3 regions of the Bacillus safensis genome follow, and region 1 is predicted to be linked to each of the others. Evidence: predicted binding sites of a transcription regulator. Region 1 holds the regulator's gene; each other region holds the start of a gene.

The links. The regulator CtsR, encoded in region 1, represses protease genes until heat stress. The targets are predictions, from matches to a motif close to ATGGTCAATAAAGGTCAAACA.
Region 2: clpP (ATP-dependent Clp endopeptidase proteolytic subunit ClpP) is a predicted target of CtsR. The motif match lies at 1,861-1,881, and genes of this name have one in related genera.
Region 3: AAYR28_RS06435 (ATP-dependent Clp protease ATP-binding subunit) is a predicted target of CtsR. The motif match lies at 1,629-1,649, and genes of this name have one in related genera.

The regions. Positions count from the first base shown of each region.
Region 1 is NZ_CP154909.1:94,234-97,516, forward strand. Features, by position in the region: rRNA gene AAYR28_RS00525 (23S ribosomal RNA) at 1-755, shown strand, start outside; rRNA gene rrf (5S ribosomal RNA) at 817-932, shown strand; gene AAYR28_RS00535 (CtsR family transcriptional regulator) at 1,110-1,574, shown strand; gene AAYR28_RS00540 (UvrB/UvrC motif-containing protein) at 1,589-2,146, shown strand; gene AAYR28_RS00545 (protein arginine kinase) at 2,151-3,242, shown strand; gene clpC (ATP-dependent protease ATP-binding subunit ClpC) at 3,239-3,283, shown strand, end outside.
Region 2 is NZ_CP154909.1:3,071,415-3,074,697, forward strand. Features, by position in the region: gene AAYR28_RS15850 (hypothetical protein) at 79-264, opposite strand; gene AAYR28_RS15855 (helix-turn-helix domain-containing protein) at 419-811, opposite strand; gene AAYR28_RS15860 (hypothetical protein) at 842-1,288, opposite strand; tRNA gene AAYR28_RS15865 (tRNA-Arg) at 1,603-1,678, opposite strand; gene clpP (ATP-dependent Clp endopeptidase proteolytic subunit ClpP) at 1,932-2,528, shown strand; gene AAYR28_RS15875 (TIGR00730 family Rossman fold protein) at 2,586-3,164, opposite strand.
Region 3 is NZ_CP154909.1:1,266,250-1,269,532, reverse strand. Features, by position in the region: gene queC (7-cyano-7-deazaguanine synthase QueC) at 1-154, opposite strand, end outside; PreQ1 riboswitch class I at 314-358, opposite strand; gene AAYR28_RS06440 (YkvI family membrane protein) at 430-1,473, opposite strand; gene AAYR28_RS06435 (ATP-dependent Clp protease ATP-binding subunit) at 1,718-3,283, shown strand, end outside.

The DNA.
Region 1 (3,283 bases):
CTAGCTTCGGTGGAGGCATCGGTGGGATACTACCCTGGCTGTATTGACCTTCTAACCCGCTGCCCTTATCGGGCAGGGAGACAGTGTCAGGTGGGCAGTTTGACTGGGGCGGTCGCCTCCTAAAATGTAACGGAGGCGCCCAAAGGTTCCCTCAGAATGGTTGGAAATCATTCGCAGAGTGTAAAGGCACAAGGGAGCTTGACTGCGAGACCTACAAGTCGAGCAGGGACGAAAGTCGGGCTTAGTGATCCGGTGGTTCCGCATGGAAGGGCCATCGCTCAACGGATAAAAGCTACCCCGGGGATAACAGGCTTATCTCCCCCAAGAGTCCACATCGACGGGGAGGTTTGGCACCTCGATGTCGGCTCATCGCATCCTGGGGCTGTAGTCGGTCCCAAGGGTTGGGCTGTTCGCCCATTAAAGCGGTACGCGAGCTGGGTTCAGAACGTCGTGAGACAGTTCGGTCCCTATCCGTCGCGGGCGCAGGAAATTTGAGAGGAGCTGTCCTTAGTACGAGAGGACCGGGATGGACGCACCGCTGGTGTACCAGTTGTTCTGCCAAGGGCATCGCTGGGTAGCTATGTGCGGACGGGATAAGTGCTGAAAGCATCTAAGCATGAAGCCCCCCTCAAGATGAGATTTCCCATTCCGCAAGGAAGTAAGATCCCTGAAAGATGATCAGGTTGATAGGTCTGAGGTGGAAGCGTGGTGACACGTGGAGCTGACAGATACTAATAGATCGAGGACTTAACCTATATTCTAATGTGAAGCATGAACATTGTTATCTAGTTTTGAGAGAACATTCTCTCCATCAGGTTTGGTGGCGATAGCGAAGAGGTCACACCCGTTCCCATACCGAACACGGAAGTTAAGCTCTTCAGCGCCGATGGTAGTTGGGGGTTTCCCCCTGTGAGAGTAGGACGCCGCCAAGCTTCTATTAGGATCAGTTCCAGTCGGAACTGGTCTTTTTTGTGTTTTTGGGAGGTTTGACACCATATAAATGTGGAAATAATATTGTTAGTTGAGCGATTATCTTGAAAAATTGATCGAAAAAATTTATAGTAAGATTAAAGTCAAATATAGTCAAAGTCAATGGAGGAGGAGGAGGAGTGGCACAAAATATTTCTGATATCATCGAGCAGTATTTGAAGGAAGTCTTGGATCAGAACGGTCGAGAAATATTAGAAATTAAACGCAATGAAATTGCAGATAAGTTTCAATGCGTACCTTCACAAATAAACTATGTTATCAATACACGCTTTACGAGCGAGAGAGGCTATATCGTTGAAAGTAAGCGTGGCGGCGGTGGCTATATCCGCATCATTAAAGTCAAAATGAATGATGAAGTCGACTTATTGAACAATATTATTTCCCAAATATATCATCGTTTATCACAGGCTGCATCTGATCATATCATCATGCGTCTTGTTGAAAATAACATTTTATCTGAAAGAGAAGCTAAGATGATGATTAGTGTCATGGACCGTTCTGTATTGCATATTGATTTACCTGAACGTGATGAACTGCGTGCTCGGATGATGAAAGCGATGTTAAATGCTTTGAAATTAAAGTAAAGCGGGTGAAAAGATTGATTTGTCAAGAATGTAATGAGAGACCAGCCACTTTTCACTTTACGAAAGTTATAAATGGAGAAAAACAAGAAATGCACATATGTGAACAATGTGCAAAAGAAAACAGTGATTCATATGCTATGAGTGGAAACCAAGGTTTCTCGATTCACAACCTATTATCAGGCTTATTGAATATTGATCCTAGCTTCACCACAAGTGCGAACAAGGGCTCGTCTATTTTTCAAGAAGCGAAAGAAGTGGATCAATGTCCTAAGTGTGGCTTAACCTTTCAGCAGTTCAGAAAAACAGGCCGATTTGGCTGTGCAGAATGCTATCGTACATTTGATCAGTATCTGAACCCTGTTTTACGGAAAGTCCATAGTGGGAATACAGTCCATAATGGAAAAGTACCAAAACGAATTGCCGGCAGCCTGCATGTTCGCCGGAAACTTGAGTTAATGCAGCAAGAGCTGAAGCAGCTGATTGAACAGGAAGAGTTCGAAAAGGCAGCGGAAGTTCGAGATCAAATTCGTGCATTAGAGCATGAGCAATCTCAGCAGAGGGAGGGAGATTAACGTCATGTCGCTCCAGCATTTTATTCAAGACGCTCTTAGTCAGTGGATGAAACAAAAAGGACCAGAAAGTGACATTGTTCTAAGCAGTCGTATCCGGCTAGCTCGCAATCTAGAGCATGTTCGTTTCCCAACTCAGTTTTCTCAAGCTGAAGCTGAAGCTGTTCTCCAGCAATTCGAGCAAAAGTTTGCTAGCCAGGAAGTGAAGGACATTGGAAACTTTGTTCTGATTCGAATGAATGAAACGCAGCCTTTAGCAAAGAGGGTACTTGTTGAAAAGCATTTGATTAGCCCCAATTTAGCTGAATCAAGATTTGGCGGCTGTTTGCTTTCTGAAAATGAAGAAATCAGTGTGATGCTGAATGAAGAAGACCATATTCGAATCCAGTGCTTATTCCCAGGTTTTCAGCTAGCCAATGCACTAAAAGCGGCTAATCAGGTAGATGACTGGATTGATGAGCAAGTGGATTACGCGTTTTCTGAAAAGCGAGGATACTTAACAAGCTGTCCGACCAATGTAGGTACAGGTATTAGGGCTTCGGTCATGATGCATTTACCAGCATTAGCGCTCACAAGACAAATGAATCGGATTATTCCGGCCATTAATCAATTAGGTCTTGTGGTCAGAGGAATTTATGGTGAGGGCAGCGAAGCAATAGGGAACATCTTTCAAATTTCAAATCAAATGACACTTGGTCAATCAGAAGAAGACATTGTAGATGACTTGAATAGTGTGACCGCTCAGCTCATTGAACAAGAGCGATCTGCACGAAAAGCGTTATATCAAACATCTAAAATTGAACTTGAGGACAGAGTGTACCGTTCCTTAGGAATTTTGGCCAATTGTCGTATGATTGAATCAAAGGAAACAGCGAAGTGTTTGTCAGATGTGCGGCTTGGAATTGATTTAGGTATCATTAAGGGACTTTCAAGTAATATACTGAATGAACTCATGATTTTGACTCAGCCCGGCTTCCTTCAACAATATTCAGGAGGAGCCTTAGAGCCAAATGAACGAGATATAAAACGAGCAGCGATTATTAGAGAAAGGCTGCGCTTAGAAATGCATAGGAATGGACAGGAGGATGAAACGATATGATGTTTGGAAGATTCACTGAAAGAGCTCAAAAGGTATTAGCA
Region 2 (3,283 bases), 720 kb from region 1:
TAAAGAACAATACAAATAAAACGAGATGTATAAATTAAAACTATCTCTTATCAAAGGGCCTGATTTTGTAACGTAAAATCAAGCCCTTTGATAAGAGGACGACAGTGGCGAAAGAAAAAGACTACCGGTTAAAGTAGTCTTTAAAAAATAATCATTTAGATATTGATCTCGCTTGGAAGATTGTTTTACTTCTCGCATTAGTTTCGCTAATGTGGGGTCTTCACTTTCAAAATCTAAAGAACTGAAAAATTCCGCTTCAGTCATTCCGAGACCACCTATGATCTTTTCTAAAGTTGAAAGAGTAATATTAATTTCGCCTCTTTCGACACGACCTAAATCTGTGAACATTGATCTATCAATGTTTCTATTAACGTTAACTGCGGCATACCTGTCTATTACACACAACACCGAACAGCTCTCAAAAGTTCACTCTCAAGCCTATAAAATCATAAAATTTCTTTGCACTTATATGATAAGTCCATTTAGAATTTAATTTAACAGTTGTGCCAAAAGGCAAGACAGAACGTTGCAATCCAATACGTACAAATTGTTCTGACTTCCCCAATAGCTTAGCCGCCTTTTTCAAAGACATTTTCCCACTAAAACCATCCGTACTTATTTTATCAATATGCTCTAAAGGACTCTTCCCCAGAACTTCAAATATCTTAATTTTCCTATTTCGATTAGGTTCATTCTTACCTGATACATATTGACTTATTGATGATTTCCCTATCCCCGTCAACTTTGACAATTCGGCCTGTGACATATTTGTTTCATCCATAGCTTTCCTTAAAATTTCTGCAAAACTCAATCCACCTATCTCCTCTCTGTTATTTGCTTTTTATCCATTCCATGTCCTCTCTTCTGGCAAACCATTCGGAAACGGATCATCTGCATACACTGGCTTCAAAAGAACCTCGTCATATTCCTTCGTTTCCGAATCCATATGAGCATACATATGAGCGTATAGCTCTAATTCCTGTTGCACATCCACCATAACGAGATTCACCCCCATAGGCTGTGATTTCAGTTTCATGCTATACTTCCCCATATAAGACCAAATAGGACTATAAAACTTACGACCTCCATCTACAAGTTCATACGTGATTCTTTTGTCTTTCTTCTCCACCTGTTCATCATTAAATAAGTGACCTGTATGGCGCTCAACGTTTATATGCGGAAGCTCATACGTAATGTCATACACTGATGTTTCACCCTTCATTTCACTGCTATGCTTCGTTTCTTCCATTTCAACTAAAGAACGGTTTCCGCTTTTCTTGTATGTCAAATAACTATCAACCATATTAGTCGGGACTTCAAAATCAAATGCAGGCGCAATCTTTCCTCAGATGTTATTTTTATTTAGATATTATGCTCATGTTATGAAGGAGTTTAGAGAAGAAGAGACTATAAGTACTTTAGATTTGTTCCAAAATGTTAGTACTCGAAAGTTACACAAGTGAAAAATTTGTGCAAAACCAATCGAATTAATAACGTTTACTTACATATTCAATCACATAAAAAACAAAGAAAAACCCTTTATTTAAAAGGGTTTTCTCATTTTTCACTATTTATTAATCGAATCCTATAAGATACTAAGTACGCGCTCGGAGGGATTCGAACCCCCGGCAGACGTGGTACCGGAAACCACCGCTCTATCCAACTGAGCTACGAGCGCACGATATGTTTTTTGAACGTCAGCATATCAAATTATAAGGGAAATGCTGCGAGAAAGCAATGATTAATCATTCGTCATGATGATGTATTTTATTACTTTGTATTCATACACTAATATGATGGTTTGAAGTGGAATGATTTTGGGGAAAATGGATAGGGGTATTTGAATTTAGGTCAGCGTTTTGTTTGACCTTTATTGACCAAAAATGTATCATTGAATTACATACTTACCTAAAAGGTGAAGGAGGAACATTATGAATTTAATACCTACAGTCATTGAGCAAACAAATCGTGGGGAAAGAGCTTACGACATTTATTCTCGTCTTTTAAAAGACCGTATTATCATGCTTGGTTCTGCGATCGATGACAATGTTGCCAACTCCATCGTGTCACAGCTGCTTTTCTTAGAAGCTGAAGATCCAGAAAAAGATATTTCTATCTACATTAACAGCCCTGGCGGTTCAATCACAGCTGGTATGGCCATTTACGATACGATGCAATTTATTAAACCAAAGGTATCAACTATTTGTATTGGTATGGCTGCATCTATGGGTGCGTTCCTGCTTGCTGCTGGTGAAAAAGGTAAGCGTTATGCTCTTCCAAACAGTGAAGTCATGATTCACCAACCACTAGGCGGTGCCCAAGGTCAAGCAACTGAAATTGAAATTGCGGCAAAACGAATCCTTTCTTTACGCGATAAACTGAACCAAGTACTTGCTGAACGTACTGGTCAGCCAATTGAAGTCATTGAGCGCGATACAGATCGTGACAACTTCAAAACAGCGGAAGAAGCACTTCAATACGGACTCATTGACAAAGTCTTGACCCGTAATACAGAAGACCAAAAATAATCATCACAACACAAACCGTCTGTTCCTGAACAGACGGTTTTTTGTTTTCATCATACTTTAAGACAGCTCCGTCCATTTCTGCTGAAGAGACGGTGTTTGATAAGAAGCCATCTGCGTGATTAATTCCTCCGGTTCACTCGAAGCATGTAACAATTGAAGGTGAGATTCATTCGAAAAACCTTCCTGTACACTGAATTTCACCATGTCTATGAGCGGGTTGAAGTAGTCATTCACTTGATACAATCCAATCGGCTTTTGATGGATGCCGATTTGTGCCCAGCACAGCACCTCAAATAATTCTTCATATGTACCAAAGCCGCCTGGCATCGCAATAAACCCATCGGCCAGCTCGCTCATTTTCGCTTTTCGTTCATGCATGCCTGTTACCTCAATTAGCTCTGTCAGCTCTTGATGCACGACTTCTCCTCTAAAAAGCCCCTTAGGCATGACCCCGATCACTTGCCCGCCATGTCTCATGACCTCATCGGCAATCGCGCCCATTAACCCAATACGCGATCCGCCGTAAACAAGACGAATGCCCTGCTTCGCCATATAAGCACCCAGCTCTACAGCCTTTTGTTTGTAGACATCATTTACACCTGGATTCGAACCAGCAAACACACAAATCGTTTTCATCAAAACAGCTCCATCTCTCTCTATGATTTCTTCACCCACTCATTCTACTATAATGATTTGTAAAGAAACAGCCGTTTCTTCTATATATAGTGTAAAATCAAAAGAGTGAACACCATATA
Region 3 (3,283 bases), 1.2 Mb from region 1:
CGATTCTTTTGGCGACATCAATTTCTTCTTGATGACGCTGATTATAATGAAAGGTCACGGTTTCTACCTCTTCAAATTGTTGAAGTGCCCATAATAAACATGTCGTACTGTCCTGTCCCCCGCTAAAGACAACGACTGCTTTTTCATTTTTCATTTTCTGTTCTCCTCCTTTTGCAGATGAGTACAACCGTACAACACTGCATCTGAAAGGCTCCTGAAAACCCCTATTTTTCTCAAAAGAAAAGACACCTTTACATGTGTATGAGGTGTCCCAGCCATAAAAAATAAAAAATGCCACATCCAAGGATACGGCAAGTCCTTAGTTTTTTATAGAGGGTTTTGCTAGAACCTCTCCCGTCTTCACGGATTTTTGTTCAATTTTCACAGAGGATAGTGTACCACATATTTTTCATGCAGGCTATCCCTTCTTTACTTATCTAGCGGGGCAGGCACTTTTTTTAGACAAAGAAAGAGGATAAAAAAGATGCTGACATAGCCAAAAACCGGATAAACCGTTGAAATCAGTGTACCGTAACCAATTTTACTAATCACATAGCAGCATATGAGAATAAGGGATATCGTAAAGATGCTGTTCATTCGGATATATGCCCTCACTTGTCTCTCCAGCCCGTATAAATTGCCTATGACGGATGTAAAAACTTCACCGAAGATGACAAATAAATAAATGAGATGAATGGAGTTTGCGACTTGATACACTACCTGGGCCATTGGAATATCAAACGCCTCCAGCATATCTAATGAAGAAAGAGATAAGAAGCAAGCAAGCAAAATGAGTGTCAGCATGACGCCCCCAAGCACCGCTCCCTTTTTAATGACTGCTTCAGAGGTCATTTCATTTGCGACGGGTACTAACACTGCCTGTGACAGTGCTAAATTAAAGGCACCATATGACACGGCTGATAATATCCACTCGCCCTCACCCATTTGCAGCGCAAGAACATAACTTTCACTGCTGCTAAACACAAATGAATCAAGAAACACGATCATTGAAAAGAAAATCAGCATTGGAACGACAAGGACGTTGACTCCAAATAGCCCTTTTGAACCTTTAAATAGTACAATGACGCTCAGAATGATCGTCAAAAAGACCCCATATTCCTTCGATATGCCAAGCTGTTCTTCAAAAATAGCCCCTGCGCCTGAAATCATGACTGAGGTGACACCAAGTAAAATAAAAAACATGACAATATTAATATATCGACTCGCAGCTGCGCCAAATAAAAAACGGTTCATATCTTGATAAGATTCTGCTTCGATTCGTTTCGAAATCAGCATCATTTTTGCCCCAAGGCCAGTAAAAATAACACCGCTAATCAGGATTCCTAATAGTCCAATCCAGCCAAAACGAACAAAAAATTCTACGATTTCTTTCCCTGTCGCAAACCCAGCTCCAACCACTGTTCCTACATAAACAAAGGCAAGCTGAAAAGCGGATTCATTTGAACGTTTCATGTGACCCCTCCGCACCCATCACTTTCGATTGTCTCTTTTTTATCCTATGAGACAAGTTCCTTGAAAAGAAGGACAAACCATGATTAAATGCAAAAAAGGGTTTTTATTCCCCTTTGAGCAAAACAGTTGAAAGTCAAAATAGGTCAGAGTATACTATAGTCAAAGATGGTCAAACAATAGACCATTTTCTTTAACATTCATTGGTCAAATAAAGTCAAACTTTATTTTAAGGAGGTCATGGCAAATGCGTTGTCAACATTGTCAAGTAAATGAAGCAACTATTCGCCTGAATATGCAAGTAAATTCGTCCCGGAGCCAAATGGTTTTATGTGAAGACTGCTATACCTCTTTGATGGAGCAGTCAAAAATGAAAATGGGACCTCAGCTTTTTGGAGGAAGTTCATTCTTCTCTCAGGCAGCAAGTCATGCCCCAAACATGGAGCAGCCAAAGCAAAAAGGCTTACTCGATGAGCTTGGCCGTAACTTAACAGATGGAGCAAATGCTGGTTTAATTGATCCAGTCATTGGCCGAGATGAAGAAGTCGCAAGAGTCATTGAGATTTTAAATAGAAGAAATAAAAATAACCCTGTTCTTATTGGTGAACCAGGTGTTGGGAAAACAGCGATCGCAGAAGGACTCGCGCTCAAAATTGCGAGCGGCGATGTGCCAAATAAATTAAAGAACAAACAAATCTATTTATTAGATGTCTCCTCACTTGTCGCAAACACAGGTGTACGCGGTCAATTTGAGGAAAGAATGAAGCAGTTAATCAAAGAACTGCAAAGCCGTAAAAATATCATCTTATTTGTAGATGAAATCCACCTTCTTGTGGGCGCAGGATCTGCAGAAGGATCAATGGATGCTGGAAACATTTTAAAACCAGCCCTTGCAAGAGGCGAGCTGCAGCTAGTAGGTGCGACGACATTAAAAGAATATCGCCAAATTGAAAAAGATGCTGCACTCGAACGGCGCTTCCAGCCCGTTATCGTAGATGAGCCAACACAAGATGAAGCAATCGACATCTTAAAAGGCATTCAAGATAAATACGAGGCCTATCATGGTGTCACCTATTCAGATGAAGCAATCAAAGCGTGCGTTCAATTATCTTCGCGGTATATTCAAGACCGTCATTTGCCGGATAAAGCCATTGATTTAATGGATGAAGCTGGTTCAAAAGCGAACCTCTCCATTGATGCAGCAAGTGAAGATCAGCTGACAAACCGACTAGCGCAAATTGCCGCAGAAAAACAAGCTGCGCTAAAAGAAGAACAATATGAAAAAGCAGCGAAGCTTCGCGATGAAGAAGAAGCCATTGAAGCAAGACTTCAAAACAAAACAACTGAAAAAGAGCATATCGTTACAGCAGAGGACATTCAGGCCATTGTGGAACAAAAAACAGGCATTCCTGTCGGGAAACTCCAAGCAGACGAACAAACCAAAATGAAAGAAATTGACGTCCGTCTAAAAGCACGAGTGATTGGACAGGAACATGCGGTTGATAAAGTGGCGAAAGCCGTGAAAAGAAGCAGAGCTGGTTTAAAATCGAAACATAGACCAACAGGCTCCTTCCTTTTCGTTGGACCAACAGGTGTCGGGAAAACCGAATTGTCTAAAACGTTAGCTGAAGAATTATTCGGTTCAAGAGATGCGATCATTCGTTTAGATATGAGTGAGTACATGGAAAAACACTCTGTGTCCAAACTCATCGGTTCTCCTCCTGGTTACGTTGGACATGATGAAGCTGGCCAGCTGACTGAAAAAGTGCGCAGAAAACCATACAGCATCATTTTGCTGGATGAAATCGAAAAA